4 regions of the Streptacidiphilus sp. MAP12-16 genome follow, and region 1 is predicted to be linked to each of the others. Evidence: riboswitches for the same ligand, from Rfam matches in the RefSeq annotation. Region 1 holds a riboswitch; each other region holds the start of a gene.
What was found. Region 1 has a riboswitch for cyclic di-AMP ahead of ABIA33_RS35785 (M23 family metallopeptidase). Riboswitches for the same ligand answer to the same signal wherever they lie in the genome.
Positions count from the first base shown of each region.

Region 2: it holds a riboswitch for cyclic di-AMP, as region 1 does, so the genes downstream of both, ABIA33_RS25770 (C40 family peptidase) here and ABIA33_RS35785 (M23 family metallopeptidase) in region 1, are expected to answer to the same signal.
Region 3: it holds a riboswitch for cyclic di-AMP, as region 1 does, so the genes downstream of both, ABIA33_RS01090 (transglycosylase family protein) here and ABIA33_RS35785 (M23 family metallopeptidase) in region 1, are expected to answer to the same signal.
Region 4: it holds a riboswitch for cyclic di-AMP, as region 1 does, so the genes downstream of both, ABIA33_RS05425 (transglycosylase family protein) here and ABIA33_RS35785 (M23 family metallopeptidase) in region 1, are expected to answer to the same signal.

Region 1 covers NZ_JBGCBY010000043.1:23,713-28,051, forward strand. The annotation lists gene ABIA33_RS35770 (thioredoxin family protein) at 205-819, shown strand; gene ABIA33_RS35775 (bile acid:sodium symporter family protein) at 1,170-2,147, shown strand; gene ABIA33_RS35780 (VOC family protein) at 2,177-2,581, shown strand; cyclic di-AMP (ydaO/yuaA leader) riboswitch at 2,754-2,883, shown strand; gene ABIA33_RS35785 (M23 family metallopeptidase) at 2,896-3,771, shown strand; gene ABIA33_RS35790 (hypothetical protein) at 3,969-4,271, opposite strand.
Region 2 covers NZ_JBGCBY010000021.1:72,719-77,057, reverse strand. The annotation lists gene ABIA33_RS25780 (8-amino-7-oxononanoate synthase) at 1-678, shown strand, start outside; gene ABIA33_RS25775 (Gfo/Idh/MocA family protein) at 793-1,785, shown strand; gene ABIA33_RS25770 (C40 family peptidase) at 1,864-2,352, opposite strand; cyclic di-AMP (ydaO/yuaA leader) riboswitch at 2,355-2,505, opposite strand; gene ABIA33_RS25765 (urease subunit gamma) at 3,180-3,482, shown strand; gene ABIA33_RS25760 (urease subunit beta) at 3,518-3,829, shown strand; gene ABIA33_RS25755 (urease subunit alpha) at 3,822-4,339, shown strand, end outside.
Region 3 covers NZ_JBGCBY010000001.1:243,142-247,480, reverse strand. The annotation lists gene ABIA33_RS01095 (chemotaxis protein) at 1-72, opposite strand, end outside; gene ABIA33_RS01090 (transglycosylase family protein) at 403-1,668, opposite strand; cyclic di-AMP (ydaO/yuaA leader) riboswitch at 1,653-1,806, opposite strand; gene ABIA33_RS01085 (D-alanyl-D-alanine carboxypeptidase) at 2,042-3,433, opposite strand.
Region 4 covers NZ_JBGCBY010000003.1:338,540-342,878, forward strand. The annotation lists gene ABIA33_RS05410 (winged helix-turn-helix domain-containing protein) at 1-525, shown strand, start outside; gene ABIA33_RS05415 (HAD family hydrolase) at 553-1,299, shown strand; gene ABIA33_RS05420 (phosphotransferase) at 1,695-2,633, shown strand; cyclic di-AMP (ydaO/yuaA leader) riboswitch at 2,740-2,896, shown strand; gene ABIA33_RS05425 (transglycosylase family protein) at 2,902-3,618, shown strand; gene eno (phosphopyruvate hydratase) at 3,793-4,339, shown strand, end outside.

The DNA.
Region 1 (4,339 bases):
GGTCCGCCTCGCCGGATGGCTGCCATTGGCTGCCATGGCTGCCAACTCGGCGTAGCTTCGTTCGACCACATCCCCCGTACGGGTGATCGGGGCGTGGCCTCCGCGCTGTCGTCCCGTCAGTGGCCCGTTCCTCTGTTCAAATGATCTTCAAGGGTGCGTGACGCACCTCGGGTTCATGCGAAGAGGGTGTGTCATGAAGGTCAGGTGGTGGAGCTGACCGGGCGGGTGGCACTGGTCTGCGTCGTGGCGGCGGCCCTGTTCGGCCTCAGCGGCTGCATCACCGTGTCCGGGAACGGGGCGCGAGGCCAGTACGCCCCGAGCGGCGCGTCCCGACCGGCCGGCGCGAGCGACTCGCTGGGGCTGGCCAGGCCGTTCCTGCCGCTGCCGAGCGTCGTCCCCGCGGCCGTCCCCGACCGCTACGACCCGGCCGCCGACTCCAAGGTGGCCCTCTCCGCCGCCCTCGCCACCGCCCGGACGGACGGCCGCCCCGTACTGGTGGAGTTCGGCTCCGACTGGTGCGAGGACTGCCGGGCGCTCTCCGCCCTGGTGGACACCCCCGGCGTCAACCTGATCCTCTCCCGCAACTACCACCTGGTGACGGTGGACGTGGGGCACTTCGACCGCAACACGCAGCTCGCCGCGACGTATGTGACGCTGGGCCGCAGCGGAATCCCGGCGCTGGTGCTGCTGGCGCCCGACGGATCGATCCGTCGCCCCGCCGAGGACGGGCAGTTCGCCAACGCCAGGGCGCTCACCTCGGACCAGCTGGCGAACACGCTGGTGGACTGGCTCTACCCGATGCAGAGCGGCTCGGGCTGAGTGGCCTATTCCCGGATGGTCGGTAATCCGCTCGTTTGAATGACTTCGGGCGTTCTGGGAGGACTGTGAACGCGGCTCTCTGATCTCATGTCACTGAACGACAGGCGTACGCCCACTCCGGGCCGCAGGCAGAGCCATTGCCATCTCAGGACGGAGGGCACAGCGCCATGGCACACACTCGTCGACTGGTACCCGCATCCGCGTCTCCAGGTCCAGGTCCAGGCTCGGCCCCGGGCCCAGGCCCAGGCGCAGCACTGCACACGCTCGTATCCGGGACAACGCCCGGGCACGGTGCTCGGGGGCTGCTCGCCCGCGTGGGGGCGGGGCTTCAGCGGCAGCTTCTGTGGATCATGGTGGGGGCCTATGTCCTCGCCGCAGCCCTGCCCGAGCCGGGTGAGGCGATCCGGGGAGTCTCGCTGGGCCGGGTCGGGGCCGCCTCCTTCCCGCTCCAGGCGGGACTGCTGGCCGTCATCATCTTCAATGCCGGACTGACCGCGAAGGCCGAGCAACTGCCTCGGCTGCTACGCCGACCCGGGCCGCTGCTCGTCGGCATCCTCTCCAACGCGCTGCTCCCCACGGTCCTGCTCGCAGCCGGCTCGGTCGCGGCCCAGGGATGGCACAACCAGAAGGAGGCACAGAGCCTGCTGGTCGGGCTGGCCCTGATCGGGGCGATGCCGGTGGCCGCGGGAGCAACGGTGTTCGCGCAGGGCAGCGAGGGCAACGCGACACTGAGCCTGGGCCTGGTCGTCGGCTCCACCCTGCTCAGCCCGCTGACCATCCCGCTCGGCCTGCACCTGGGCGGTTTCCTCACCGACGGCGCTTATGCCGCCGACCTGCACGCCATCGCGCGCACGGCCAGCAGTCTCTTCGCCGTTCTGGTCGTCGTCGTGCCCTGTGCGCTCGGCCTGCTCGCCGGGCAATTGTTCGCACGCCTCGGCGTGCCGATACACCGGGCGCTCCCTGCGATTCGGCTGGCGAACCTGTCCGTCGTGATCACCCTCAGCTACACCAATGCCTGCGGGGCGCTGCGGCAGGTGGTCGAGCGGCCAGACCCGGACTTCCTCGTCCTGGTCGTCGTCGCGGCGACGCTGATGTGCGGAAGCTCGTTCCTTGCCGGCTGGGTGATGGCGGGCCGACTCCGGATCCCCCGAGCGGACGCGATCGCACTCACCTACGCCTCCGGGATGAACAACAGCAGCGCGAGCGCGGTCGTCGCCGCGACACGAATGCCGGACCATCCACTGGTGCTGCTGCCGATCCTCGCCTACAGCCTGCTGCAGAAGATCCTGGCCGGCTCGGTGGGGCGCCTTGTGCGCGCATCTCCCTGAACCGGCTGGTGCGGCGCTAGCTTGGCGATATGAGCCAGGGCAGTGACAAGGGCAGCAGCGCGGGCGGCAGTACCGAGGGCGGCAAGGGCCTCGGGCGGCTGGACGAGATCGTCGTGGACTGCTCGGATCCCGGGCGGCTGGTTCGCTTCTGGGCGGTGCTGATGGGTGGTTTCCCAGTCGACCGTTCGGTCGACTGGTCCTACCTGGACCCGCCGGGCGGACAGCCTCGGCTGGCCTTCCAGGCCGTCACGGAGGGAAAGGAGAGCAAGAAGAACCGACTGCACCTGGACATCGAGGTCGACGACATCCCCACGGTCCGGGCCGAGCTGATCGATCGCGGAGCGGAGGCGGTCGGTGAGGTCCAGCACGACGCGGAGGGTGCGTTCCAGGTCATGCTCGACCCCGAGGGCAACGAGTTCTGCCTGGTGCGCTGAGTGGAGCGGCCTGATGGAGGGTCAGGAGGGGTCAAGTCCGGGCGAAATCGGACAAATCAAGTAACGGTCCGGGTCCTGCTCAACTGCACCGCCTGGATCGCTTGGATTCAACCGTCACTGGGATTACCTTTCTATAACGCAACGCGAAGTTCTGCCGTTCGACGGACGGCGTCGCGCGCAGTCGCCTAATCCAGTTGGAACCGGGGAACCACGTACCTGGGGTGAATCAGCCGAAGTCGGCTGTAGGAGACCTTCCTCTCCGAACCCGTCAGCTAACCCGGTCGGCGAGAGGGAAGGAAAGGAGCACGCCGAACGTGGCGTCGTACCAGCCCGCCTGGGCACCCGTGCAGCCGCAGAGGTCCGAGCAGATACCCGACGCGACACCGCAGCGCCTCACAGGCATTGCGCCGTCCACCGTCCTGGGTATCGCGGCGATGGCCGCTGTCGGTGCCACCGGCGCGATCGGCCTGGCCGCACCGGCTTCCGCCGCCGCGAACGATCCCGGGAGCAGCGCGAAGGGCACGCTGATCGCCCAGGAGCACGCCCAGACTTCTCCGTTCGCCCGGACGCTGACCGTGAACTCCACGGCCGCGCACGCGACCGACCCCGGCACGGCGCTGGCCGAGCGGATCAGGATCCAGGCCGCGCAGCAGCGAGCGACCGCGGACGACGCGGCCCGGCGCCAGGCTGCGCAGGTTGCGGCGGCGAAGCAGGCACTGGCCCTGCAGGCGGTGGCGGAGGCAGCGGCCGCCGCACAGGCCGCGCAGGACGCCAGGGATGCGGGACTGCGGCTCGGCGACCTGGTTGCCCCGGTCGCAGGCGCCGTCACCGGTTCGGGGTTCGGGCAGTCCGACTCCTACTGGGCACACCTGCACACCGGACAGGACTTCGCCGCCCCCAGCGGTGCGCCGGTCGTCGCCATCGGCAACGGTACTGTCACGTCCGCCGGTTGGGCCGGAGCCTTCGGATACCGCGTGGTGGAGACGCTGCCCGACGGCACCGAGGTCTGGTACTGCCACCTGTCGGCGATAGGCGTCGGCTCCGGCGAGGTGACCGCGGGCCAGCCCATCGGCAGAGTCGGCGCGACGGGCAATGTCACCGCCCCCCACCTGCACCTGGAGGTGCGGCCGGGAGGCGCGGAGCCCGTCGATCCGGCGGCGTGGCTGGCTGAGCACGGCCTCTCGCTCTGACTCCGTAGCAGGAACCGAAGCGCGCCAGCATATGCGCGCCCCTGAACCCCGACGGTCCCGGTGACACCCCCCGACACCGGGACCGTCGGCCTGCCTGAGTCGGCCTGCCTGAGTCAGCCTGCCTGAGTCGGCCTGCCTGAGTCAGCCTGCCTGGGCCGGATTGCCTGAGTCAGCCTGCCTGGGGTTGAGTGGGCTTGTCAGACGCGGCGGTCCACGGCCGCCCACGACGCAAGGGCCACGCCTGCGGCGACGGTACCGACGGAGGGCCAGGCGCCGAGCTTCTTCGCGAGCGGGTGCGAGCCCGCGAAGGCCGCGACGTAGAGCCCGGTCAGCGCGACCGCGGTGCCCGGGCCTGCGGCCCGCTTCCACTGGGTCGCGGCCACGGCCCCCGCCGCCAGCAGCGCCACCCCGCCCAGCTCGCGCTTCTTGGTCGCCCGGGCGATCCCGAATCCGCCGACGAGTCCGCTCGCCGCGACCAGGGAAGAGGGAATCCGTGCCATCTCCGTACGACCTCCTGCAGTAGTCCGACCACGACCCTAACCCGAGGGGCTCGCCAGCGGGTCCCGGT
Region 2 (4,339 bases), on a different contig from region 1:
GTACGGTCCGAGCGCCGGGCACTGGTGGTCAGCGACTCCGTCTTCTCGGTGGACGGGGACGCCGCCCCGCTCGCCGAGCACGCCGCCGCCTGCCGCTCGCACGGCGCCGCGCTGCTCGTGGACGACGCACATGGACTGGGCGTGCTCGGCGAGGGCGGTGCCGGTGCACTCGCCGCAGCCGGCCTCGCCGGTGCGCCCGACGTGGTCGCCACCGTGACGCTGTCCAAGTCCCTGGGCTCGCAGGGCGGAGCGGTCCTCGGCCCGCGGCGGGTGATCGAGCACCTGGTGCAGTCGGCCCGCACCTTCATCTTCGACACGGGACTGGCGCCCGCCGCGGTCGGCGCTGCGCTCGGCGCCCTGCGGCTGATCCGCGAGGAACCGGAGCGCGCGGAACGCGCCCGCCATGTGGCGCGGGAGTTCTCGACCCGCCTCGCCGCGAGCGGCCTCGACGTGTCGGTACCGGACGCCGCCGTGGTGTCGGTACGGGTGCCCGCTCCGGAGACGGCGCTGGCCTGGGCCACCGCCTGCCGGGAGCAGGGCCTTCTGGTCGGCTGCTTCCGCCCGCCGTCCGTCCCCGACCGCTGGTCCCGGCTGCGGCTGACGGCCCGCGCGGACCTGACGGAGGACCAGATCGGCCACGCCGTGGAAGTGATCGTCAGGACCGACCCGCGGCGCTAAGACCGGTCGGTCTGACCGGTCGGTCTGAAACGCCGCGAGCGCGGATGAGGGCATGGCTAGGCCTTCGGTGGACACCGCTGGACGGCGGCGGTGCCGGCGCGGTGGGATGACCTCATGACTCAGAAGATCCGTTGGGGCATCCTCGCCACCGGCAGCATCGCCGCCGACTTCACCCAGGACCTGCAACTGCTGCCGGACGCCGAGATCGTCGCCGTCGGCTCGCGCACCGAGGCGTCCGCCCGTGCCTTCGCGGACCGCTTCGGCATCCCCCGCGCCCACGGCAGCTGGGCGGCGCTCGCGGCCGACGACGACGTCGACATCGTCTACGTCGCCACCCCGCACCACGCGCACCGCGAGGCGGCGGCGCTCTGTCTGGAGGCCGGGCGCGCCGTCCTGTGCGAGAAGCCGTTCACCCTCAATGCCGCCGATTCCAGGGAGCTGACGGAGCTCGCCCGCAGCCGCGGCCTGTTCCTGATGGAGGCCATGTGGATGCGCTGCAACCCGGCGATCCGCAAGCTGGTCGAGCTCGTGGCGGACGGGGCCGTCGGCGAGGTCGGCACCGTCCAGGCCGACTTCGGCCTCGCCGGTCCGTTCGACCCGGCGCACCGGCTGCGCGACCCGAAGCTGGGCGGGGGAGCGCTGCTCGACCTGGGCGTCTACCCGGTCTCCCTGGCCCACCTGCTGCTGGGCCGCCCTGAGAGTGTGTCGGCCTGGGCGAAGCTCACCCCCGAGGGCGTGGACGCCAACACCGGCCTGCTGCTCGGCTACGAGTCCGGCGCGCTGGCCACGCTCAGCTGCGGCCTCGTCGCGGCCACGCCCGTGCGCGCCGTCGTCAGCGGCCCGCTCGGGCGGATCGAACTCTCCGCGCCGTTCTTCTGTCCCGACCGCATCTCGCTCTACCGGGGCGAGGGCGAGTCGGTGGAACCGGAGGTGTTCGAGCTGCCCCGCACCGGCGTCGGCCTGGCACACGAGGCCGAGGAGGCCATGCGCTGCCTGCGCGCAGGACTCCTGGAGAGCCCCTTGGTGTCCTGGCAGGACACCCTGGAGGTCATGGAGATCCTCGACGCCGCCCGGGCGCAGACCGGAGTTCGCTACCCGGGCGAGTGACGTCGGCAGCCCTCCGCCGCAGAGCGTCAGCCGGCCGGGTGCAGGCGTCAGGGGGGCAGGCGTCAGGGGGGGCAGGCGTCAGCCGATCCGCCCGAACCAGACCGAACCGGTCCAGATCCGCTCCAGCTTGACGTACGAGCCGGAGTGCGGGGCGTGCCAGATCCGGTTGTACCCGGCATAGATCCCGACGTGGTAGACGTAGCTGCCCGAGTGGAAGAACACCAGGTCACCGGGGCGCAGACTGGCCCTGGAGATGTGCCGGACGCTGTTGTACTGGGCTTGCGCGGTGCGTGGCAGATTCTTGCCGGCGTGCTTGAACGAGTAGTACGTCAGGCCCGAGCAGTCGAACCGGTTGGGGCCTGCGGCGCCGTAGCTGTAGGGGTCGCCGTGTTTTGATGCCGCGATGCTCAGGGCCTTGGCCTCGATCGTCGCGGCATCGGCGGGGCTGTTCGCCAGCAGGGTGCTGCCGGCCACGGCGGCCAGCGTGAGCGCTGAGGTGACCCCGGCCCGCCAGCGGCGGCTGTTCAGGTTCCGCTTCGGGGCATGGGTGATCGCGGACGCAGTCATGCGCTTCCTTCCGGAACCGCCTACGAAAGGTCTCCCTGTCGGGTTCGGGCTCCGAAAGCTGCCCGGCCACGTGGTGGCTTCACCCCAAGGGACGGTCCGGCCGTCCCGCCTTGATTGGGTCTCCCGCTCTCGCCTGTCAGGTGTGTTGTGCACCTGGCGTCCGACCGGTGGCGAGACTCGGCGTCCGGCCGGACCGCCCCGCCTGGGTGGCGGGGACTTTCTGTTCGGCCGTCAGTATTGCCACGTTCTTATGGGATCTTCACGTCGCGACGGCCTTTTGTGACTCTTGTCACCTCGGGTTTCGGGATCGGATTCCGGTTGTTTCCAAGGGTGTTGATAAATTTCACACGGATCTCGGGAATATGGCCTGACCTGCGATGACGCCTCGTCAGACGCTGATAGGGAGTCAAATCTTCCGCCTATTAGGGGCGTTCGCCGATCACTCGTCGAGGTGATCTCCCAGGAGTTCCCGTGATCTCCCGGTGATCTTCCTGGTGATCTCCGGTGAGTATCGGAGTCCGGTATTCCGCCGGCTCGTCGATCATTCGCCCGAGCGCCCGATGGCACCGCTCCGCTGCCGGTGGCGCGAGGCGGATCCGGCTCGTGCCTCTGACCTTCCGAGCCGCCGGTCCGCTAACGTGTCGGCACACGATCCACCCCGCCGGGCGCGGATCGGACGTGGTGGCGGCGGGCAGTGCGGCCCGTGTGCGACGCCGACCACGGCCGGTACCCCCGCCGCGTCCCGACGGCCTCCCGCGGCACGACGGCGTGCCCGCGTCCCCTCCCCCCAAGCAGCCTGCATGGGACGCCCCCAGAGGTGATCGCCGATGAGACTCTCCCCGCACGAGCAGGAACGCCTGCTCATCCATGTGGCCGCAGACGTCGCCAGGGCCCGGCGCGAACGCGGACTGCGCCTCAACCACCCGGAGGCGGTTGCGATACTCACCGTCCACGTCCTGGAGGGCGCGCGCGACGGCAGGACCGTCGCCGAGCTGATGGAGTCCGGGCGCAAGGTGCTGTCCCGCGCCGACGTCATGGAGGGGATCCCGGAGATGATCCACGACGTCCAGGTCGAGGCGACCTTCCCCGACGGCACCAAGCTCGTCACCGTCCACGAGCCGATCGCATGACCGCCGCGCCGACGGCTCCCGGTGTCGTCCCCGGGATCATCCCTGGAGAGGTGCTGCTCGCGGACGGAGAGGTCGGGCTCAACCTCGGCCGCCCCGTGACCACCCTTGCCGTGGTCAACACCGCCGACCGCCCGATCCAGGTGGGCTCGCACTACCACTTCGCCGAGGCCAACCCCGGTCTGGACTTCGACCGGGCCGCCGCCCACGGCCGGCGCCTCAACATCCCGGCCGGGACCGCGGTCCGCTTCGAACCCGGCATCCCCGCCGAGGTCGAGCTCGTGCCGCTGGGCGGACGCCGCGAGGTGCTGGGCCTGCGCGGCGAGACGAAGGGAAGCCTCGATGACTGACGCCCGCGACGCCCGCGACTCCCGTGACGGCCGCGACTCCCGCGAGCCCGCACTCTCACTGACCCGCCGCCGCTACGCCGACCTCTACGGCCCGACCACCGGCGACCGCATCCGCCTCGCCGACACCGACCTGCTCATCGAGATCGAGCAGGACCTCAGCGCCGGCGGCGACGAGGCCGTGTTCGGCGGCGGCAAGGTCATCCGCGAGTCCATGGGCCAGTCCCGCGCCTCCCGCGCCGAGGGCACTCCGGACACGGTGATCACCGGCGTGGTCGTGCTCGACCACTGGGGCATCGTCAAGGCCGACCTCGGCATCCGCGACGGGCGGATCACCGCCCTCGGCAAGGCGGGCAACCCGGAGACCATGGACGGGGTCCACCCCGACCTGGTCTTCGGCCCCGAGACCGAGGTGATCTCCGGCAACGGGAAGATCCTCACCGCCGGGGCCGTCGACGCCCATGTCCACCTGATCTGCCCGCAGATCTTCGAGGAGGCCCTCGCCTCCGGCGT
Region 3 (4,339 bases), on a different contig from region 1:
TGACACGGCCGGGTAGCGCCGGGGACGCCGAAGGTCTTCCAACACGGCCGGCGTCAGTTCGATGGTGTGCAATGGTGCGCCCTCTCCTGTGGTCTGGCTCGGCGTGAACCGGGGTGAACGCCTCCCCGCGAAGCGGACCGGGCGCCTGCTCCAGGAAACCAGCGCCGCACACCGGCCGCGACTCGGCCGGGCGCGCGAAACGGGCGGGAAGCGAATACCGCGAACTGGTTCATATCGAACCACGGCCGACCCGCGATGCCCGGCAAGGAGGCGCGAGGCGCGCTTGCGAGACGTCGCTCCGCGTCAGCGGCGGCGGCCCAGCCGACAGCATCGTGCCCCTGCGGCTGACGGTTCGTCGGCTGCAGGGGCACGATGCCGGGCGGTGAGGCAGGAGAGCTGCGATCAGCTGATGCGGCCGGCGAAGTCCGGCGCCCAGTTGCTGATGGTGTCGGTCTTGACACCGGCGCCCGGGTTGGCGGCCTCGACGTACTCGCCGCCGCCGACGTAGACGGCGACGTGGTATGCACCGGCAGCGGTGCCGTCATTGGACCAGAACAGCAGGTCACCGGGCTGAAGCGAGCTCAGCGAGACGCGGGTGCTGGCGGAGGCCTGCTCCTGGCTGGTGCGCGGGATGGAGATCCCGGCCTGGGCCAGGGCGGCCTGCGCCAGACCCGAGCAGTCCCAGCTGGACGGGCCGGTGCCGCCGTAGGCGTAGGCGTCGCCGACGTGCGCCTTCACGAAAGCGACCGCGGCGGCCATGTTGCCGCTGACGGTGCTGCTGGTCGTGGCGGCGGAGACGGCCTGGGTGGCCTGCGTGACCGCCGAGCCGGAGCCGGAAGCCGAGTGGGAGGCGGCAGCGGAGGCGGCGTCGGAACCGGACTCGGCGTCAGTGCTGGCGGTGGTGCTGGAGCTCGTGCTGGAGCCGGCGTCCGAGCTGGTGGAGGACTTGGACGCGACGCCGCCGCCGAGGGAGAGACGCTGACCGGGGTAGATCACGTTCGGGCCCGCGGTCAGCGTGGACTTGTTGAGGGCGTAGAGGCGCTGCCAGCCACCGGAGACGTGCTCCTTGCCGGCGATGGTGGAGAGCCAGTCGCCGGAGACCACGGTGTAGTTGCCGGCGGTGGTGCCGGCGGACGGGGTGGTGGTCGAAGAGGTGGACGCGGAGTGGGTGGAAGGAGTGGTGGCGCCGGAGGACGCGGACGCCGAGGAGGACGAGGAGGTCGTGGACGACGACGAGGTGTTGACGGAGGCGGGTGCGCCGCCCTGGCTCAGGCCGGCCTGCGGGCCGCAGACGGGCCAGGCGGTCGGGCCCTGCGAGGCGAGGACCTTCTCCGCGACGGCGATCTGCTGGTCCTTGGTGGCCTGGTCGGCCGAGGACGCGTACTGAGTGCCGCCGTACGCGGCCCAGGTGGAGGCGGAGAACTGGAGCCCGCCGTAGTAGCCGTTACCGGTGTTGATCGACCAGTTGCCGGTGCTCTCGCACTGGGCGACCGCGTCCCAGGTCGAGACGGAGGCGGCAGAGGCGGTGGTCGCGCTGACCAGGGGGATGGCGAGGCCGACGCCGGTCAGGCCGGCCGAGGCGATAAGGCGCTGGGTGGTGTTGCGGCGGGCCTTCGGGGCACGACGGCGCCCGGTGCTGGACAGCATGAAGAAGAGTTCCTCTCCCACGCCTACGAGGTGAGCTGTCGGATTCGGGCTGGAGTTGCCCGGCCGTGCGCTGCACGGCTTCACCCCTAGCCGCGATCGCGTGATCGCGGCGACTTACCTGGGTCCCCCGCTCCTGCCGTGGTGCGGTGTGTCGGGTCTCGACGCCTCCGGTGGCAGGACTCGGCGTTCCGGAGGTGTCTGTTCCGCATAAGTGCGGACGCCTCGCACGCTAGGCAGGCGGCCGTTGAAACCACAATGGTTTGTGATGCCCGTCACCGCCGGTGGTCCCACCTGGTGCCGTTATGTGGGCATTTGAATGGATCACCGCACCCGCACGAACGGCAGTGACCCGGTGCACAGGTGCACCGGGTCACTGGGAGAAGGAGGGAAGCGGCTACCCGAGTCGGGTCAGCCTGGCTCCGAGGGAGGGCTGGGACAGCTCGCGCTGGAGCGTGACCGGGATCTTCTGGGCGTTCTGCCCGGATCCCACCTCCAGCATGCCGACCGTCGTGCCCGCCGTGCCGGTGTGCGGAACCCCGCCGTCGGCGGCAACCAGCGTGACGTTCACCAACAGCCCGCTCCAGCCGACGACCGTCACGTCCTTGGAGGCCACGACCGGGGTCCTGCCGCCGAGCCCGTCGTCCACGTAGCCGACCACGTCGCCCTTCTTCGCGACGGTGTGCGCCTGCAGCGTGCCCTCGGCACTGACGACGACCTTCTGACTGTTGATCAGCACCGAGGGCAGCCAGCCGCCGGTGCTCTTCGAGGCAGGCTGGCTCAGCACCACGCCCACGATGGTCTGCGTGGTGCCACCGATCTGCTGCTGCGCCGCCCACATCAGGCAACCGAGGGCCGCGCTGCTGGAGCCGGTCTTGATGCCGATGACGCCGTTCTTGCCCAGCAGATTGTTGTTGTTGTACGTCAACGCGTTCCCGGGCGGAGTGAACGAGGGGGTGCTGACGATCTCCCGGAAGACCGGGTCCTGCATCACCGTTCCGGCCAGCTTGAGCTGGTCGTTCGCGGTGCTCCTGGTGGTTCCGTCGAGGCCGCTGGGGTCGGTGTAGGTCGACTTGGACATCCCCAGCGCCGTCGCCTCGGCCTGCATCTTCGTCACGAACGCGGCGTCAGAGCCCGCGTCCCAGCGGCCGAGCAGGCGGGCGATGTTGTTCGCCGAGGGGATCAGCAGCATCTGCAGGGCCTGGTACTCGCTGATCTGCTCACCCTCGGTGACCTTCATCACGGACTCGCCGCCGGCCAGGCCGGTGGTGTACTCCTGCGCGGCCTGGTGGTCGACGGTGATCGTCGGCCCGGGCTCACCCGTGCTCAGCGGGTGGTCCTTGAGGACGAGATGAGCGGTCATCACCTTGGTCACGCTGGCGATCGGCACCGGGTTGTCCGAGCCGCTGTGCCCGAGGGTGCCGAGACCGGGGACCTCGGCGGTCGCCTGCCCGCTGGCGGGCCAGGCAAGGGCCGGGGTGGAGCCGGTGAAGGCGTAGGTCGAGTCGGCGGTCAGCCGGAGGTTGACCTTCGGCAGCGGGCGCAGCACCTGGACCACGGCCAGGATCGCCAGGACGAGGCACAGCAGGCCGCCCCACAGACTGATCCGCTTGATCGCGCGGCGGAGCGGGGAGGCCGGACGGCTGCTGAGGGTGGCCAGGATCTCCAGTGCCTCGGAGGTCGTCTCGGGGGAGGGCGAGGCGTCCCACGATTGGATCGCGGCGGGAGTTGGCCGGTGCTCGGCGGGGGAGACTGCGGTGTCGGGGAGGGGCGGGGCGACCTGCGACATGGGCCGGGTCTGCTCGGCCGCAGCGGCGATCGCCGCTGCGCTCGCCCCTTCGCCGTACGCCCGCGCGCCTGCCGGGTGCGAGCCGCGCGGGGCGTGCGGGGCGCGCTCCGCGGGCGGTGCAGCCGAGGGCGGCGCGGAGGCCGGGGCCGAAGGCGACGCGGAGGTCGGAGCCGAGGCCAGCGCTGGGGTCGGCGGGGAGGTCGGGGCTGGGGTCGGCGCGGAGGCCGGGGCTGGGGTCTGCGGGGAGGTCGGGGCTGGGGTTGCGACCGACGTCGGGGCCGAGGTCAGGGTCGGAGTCGGGCCTGGGGCCGAAGTCGTGGTCGTGGTCGAGGGCGAGGCTGGGATCGGAGTCGAGGTCGGGGTTGGGGCCGAGGTCGAAGCCGGGGTGGGAGCCGCCGCTGAGGCCGGGGTTGGGGCCGAGGTCGAAGCCGGGGTGGGAGCCGCCGCTGAGGCCGGGGATGGGGCCGAAGCCGGAGACAAGGTCGACTCCGTCGGCGCGGTCGGAGTCGGTTCCGAGGTTGGGGTCGGAGCCAAGGTCGAAGCCGGGGTTGAGATTGAAGCCGAGGCAGGAGCCGACGTCGGGGCTGGGGCGGGGGGCGGAGGGGTGTCGGTGGGTGGGGTGCCGGGATCGGCGGCGACCGCTTCTTCCTGCTCCTCTACCTCTGCCTCTGCCTCTGCGTCTGCCTCTGCGTATACCTCTACCTCCTGCTCTGCCCGCGGCGCCTGGCCGTCCGCGTCGGGCTCGACATGCTCCCGGGCGCCGTCGTCCGGGGGAGCGGACTGGCGGAGCGTGCGGGTGGGCTCGTCCAGAGCAACGCGCAGTGCCGTCGTGGGCGAGTCGACGCGCACCTCGTGGCTGGTGGGTTCGGCGACGCGGTCATCCGCGCCCGCGCCGGGGGCAGGCGA
Region 4 (4,339 bases), on a different contig from region 1:
CGGCTCGACCGGCTCAAACTGGCAAGGAGCTTCCACCCCGACTCCCTGAAGATCCGGCTCCTTCTGCCGACGACGGACGTGCGCCTCGCGCTGCCGCGTGCCGTCGACAACCCGAAGGATCCCCGCCCGCTGGAGCGGCTTCGCAGGATGACCACGGGATTCGTGGACGTTCTTCAGGAGGCCGTCAACGAACTGCGGGTGCGCGAGGTGGTTCCGGAGGCGTCGCTCCAGGTGATGGCCGTTCCGATGACCCCGCAGGTCAAGCTCTACGTCATCAACCGCGAGGTGGCCCTGCGTGGTTGGTACGAGGTCGAGAGGGCTCCGGTGGAGGTCCCCGTGAGCGAGGACGGCCGCGAGACCGAGTTGCTGGAGATCTACGACCTGATGGGCCTGGACGCCTCGCTGATCCGCCAACGTCCCTCCGCCGCGCGCAAAGCCCAAACATGGTTCGAGTCGGTCTGGAACACGATCGCGGTCGAGTGGCCGGGTGATGCGGACCAGCTCGCCGGGGATCCTCTGGTCTGATAACCGAGTTACACGGACACTCGTCTGGTGAACTGGATCCGACCCCCCGCTCGCCCCCCTCTCGCCGAGCTCTTCGACGGTGTGGACTACGTGCTCTTCGACTTCGACGGTCCACTGGTGGATCTCTTCGCAGGGCGTCAGGCGCAAGGAATCGCCTCCAGGCTGCTCGACCTCCTGTCGGCTGAACTCCTGCTGGGCGAACTGGACTTCTCCGATCCGACAGATCCGCACGGGATGGTGGCCGAGCTCCGCAGCCTCCTGCGGAGACACCCGGCCCGTTCGAGGAGCGAAGTAGAGCGGCTGGTCAGCGCCACGGAGCGAGCCCTGGTCCGGGAGGAGCGCACAGCCGCGAAGAGCGCGGTCATCACCGAGGGCGCGGACGCGCTGGTCGGCGAGCTGATCCGGCAGGGCCGTGGACTCGCGATCACCAGCAACAACGCCCCCGAGGCAATACGCGCCTTCCTGGCCCTTGAGCAGTCCAGCGGACTCAGAGCCGCTTTTCAGGGGCACATCTACGGTCGGAATCCCGACCCGGACTTCATGAAGCCGGACCCTGACTGCGTCGCCCGTGCCCTGGACGGGCTGGGCTGCAGGGTCACTGACCGGTGTCTGATGATCGGTGACTCCGAATCCGACTTCAAGGCAGCCGCCTCCGCGAAGGTGCGGTTTCTCGGCTTCGCGCCGACCGAGAGGACGGAGGCGCGCCTGCGAGCGGCAGGTGTCCGACACCTGATCGCGCACCTCGATGAGTTGTGCTGGGCGCCCCGCCTCTGACGCCGTGCTACATCGTGGTAACGGAGCCGTGTCCGAGGCGCGGGCAACCTCGTTCCCCACTAGGGTGGCTTTCAAACTCGGCCCCGTCCGGTGCAGAAACCAAGCCATCTTCCTGAGTGCCAGGAGCTGCCATCATCATCAGCAGTGACCTCGTTTCTCCGACCGCAGGTGTGGAGCCCGTGGTGGTTCGGGCACCCGAGGCTGTCTACGACGATCTGGTCAACTCCGTACGGCGAAGAGTCGTCTCCACAGGTGGTTTCCACAACCGGAACTATCGGGTGCGGCTGACCCCGGAGGACGCCTGCACCCTCGGACTGGGCGTCGGCACCTCCCTCCTGCTCCGGGTCCGCCGGTCCGCTCCCGAGCTGCTCCGCGTCCGCCGGCCCACTTCCGAGATGGTCTGGCGAATCTGGCCGAATGAGAGTGCCGTGCTGCGCGTCCTGGAGGACGTTCGTCGCACGTCCACGCGTGGACGGGGCGTCGACGTCCCACAGGTGCTGCACACCGATCCTGACGGCACGGCGGTGCTCATCTACGTCGAGGGCTGGACGCTCGCGGATCGGGTTCCCGCGGGGGCGATCGTACCGGCGTCGTATGTCGACCAGATCGCGCGCTTCTTCGCTCAACTGGTTCGCTTCGAGCGGCAGGACTTGCCGCCGCTCCCGAAACCGTGGGCCCCTGAGGGCGACTCCTCGGCCTTCATGGGGAGCCTGGTGCAGTTCGCCCAGACGAAGCTGGCTGATGCCCATCGGGACGAGTTCGGCTGGCTGCTCCGCGAACTGGGCGTAGGCGACGACGCCATGAGTCGCTTCGGCGCCGGGCTGCCCAAGCTGCAGGGGCGGCCGTTCAGCCTCCTGCACACGGATGTGCACCGGCAGAACATCGTGATCGACACGGCCGATCGGCTTCGGGTCATCGACTGGGAGCACGCGATGTTCGGCGACCCGCTGTACGATCTCGCGACCCATCTGTGCCGGATGCGATATCCAGCGGCGCAGGAGCGACAGGTCATCGCCGCCTGGCGGGACGCCGTCACCGAGGTGTCCCCTGCCCATGCGTTCGGTCTGGAGCGGGATCTGAAGCACTATCTGGCGTACGAGCGCGCGCAGTCGGTCTACCCCGATGTGATTCGCGCCGCACTCACTCTGGGAGTCGCACCGGACGAATCGACGTTCACCCACGCCGTGAAACGCATCGAGGCAGCGCTGGCGACAGCCGCCCCACCTCTGGGTCTTACCCCGATCCTCGGGTGCGACGTGATCCGCAAGCTCTTGCTGGAGTGGCATCGTCAGTGGTCGGTCGCGAGGGTTCTCGCCTCTCAGCAAGCGACTTGAACACCGGCGGTGCCTTGTGAATCATGCGCCTCTCTGCCTAGCCTGCCCGGAACGCCCGCATGCGCGGGCGGCCGCCTCGCGGGACGCCGAGTCCTGCCCAACCGGGGGGCGGAACTCGACTTCTCGAACGGGCAGGAGCGGGGGACCCAGGTAAGTTGCCGCAGCTCGCAAGGCTGCGGCTGGGGGTGAAGGCGCGTCAGCGCCCGGGCTACCTCACGGCCCGAACCCGACAGCTCACCTCGCAGGCGTCGGAGAGGGACACCCTGACATGGTCTTCAACGCGTCTTCCGGCCGCCATCGCAAGCCCCGCACCAGTCAGACCCGGCGCCTGGTCGCCACCGCAAGCCTCGGCACGGCCGGCATAGCCATGCCGCTCATCGCGGCGAGCAGCGCCTCCGCCGCCTCCGTGTCCACCTGGGACCGTGTCGCGCAGTGCGAGAGCGGCGGCGACTGGTCCATCAACACCGGCAACGGCTACTACGGCGGGGTGCAGTTCTCCGCCTCGACCTGGGCGGCGTACGGCGGCACGCAGTACGCGCCGACCGCCGACCACGCCAGCAAGAGCCAGCAGATAGCGATAGCCGAGAAGGTCCTCGCCTCCCAGGGCGTCGGCGCCTGGCCGGTCTGCGGCCCCCAGGCCGGACTCAGCCAGGGCGGCTCCGCGCCCGCCCTCGACACCGCGTCCCCGACGCACACCTCGACCGGGACCACCACGCACAAGTCGGTCACCCACCACCAGTCGACCGGCACCCACACCTCGACCGGCACGCACACCTCCAGCGCTCCGACGGCGACCCCGACCTCCGCTGCCAAGCCGCAGATCGGCCACGGCAACTACACCGTCAAGCCCGGTGACACTCTGTCCGGTATCGCCCGGTCCGCCCACCTCAGCGGCGGCTGGCAGCCGCTGTACCAGGAGAACAAGACCACCGTGGGCGGGAACCCCGACCTGATCCTTCCCGGTCAGAAGCTCCAGGTCGGCTGACCACAGCCGCACCGCGGGCACCTCACCTGACGGAGCCCCTACCCACCAGGTGAACTACTGGTGGGTAGGGGCTCCGTCAGGTGAGACTCGCGTCGGGTCAGGGTGGTCGGACCCTCCGCTGCGGATAGGCTCAGGGGGAAGAGCCCACCGGAGTAATCCACCAAGGAGATGCCTGTGCCGTCCATCGACGTCGTCGTAGCCCGGGAGATCCTCGACTCGCGAGGCAACCCCACGGTCGAGGTCGAGGTCGGCCTCGACGACGGCAGCACCGGGCGTGCCGCCGTTCCGTCCGGCGCCTCGACCGGCGCCTTCGAGGCCCTGGAGCTGCGTGACGGTGACAAGTCCCGTTACGGCGGCAAGGGCGTGGAGAAGGCCGTGCTCGCGGTCATCGAGCAGATCGGCCCGGAGCTCGTCGGCTACGACGCCACCGAGCAGCGGCTGATCGACCAGGCCATGCTCGACCTGGACGCCACCCCCGACAAGTCCTCGCTGGGCGCGAACGCCATCCTCGGCGTCTCCCTCGCCGTGGCCCACGCCGCCTCCGAGGCCAGCGACCTGCCGCTGTTCCGCTACCTGGGCGGCCCCAACGCCCACGTGCTGCCGGTCCCGATGATGAACATCCTCAACGGCGGCTCGCACGCGGACTCCAACGTCGACATCCAGGAGTTCATGATCGCTCCGATCGGCGCGGAGACCTTCTCCGAGGCGGTCCGCTGGGGCG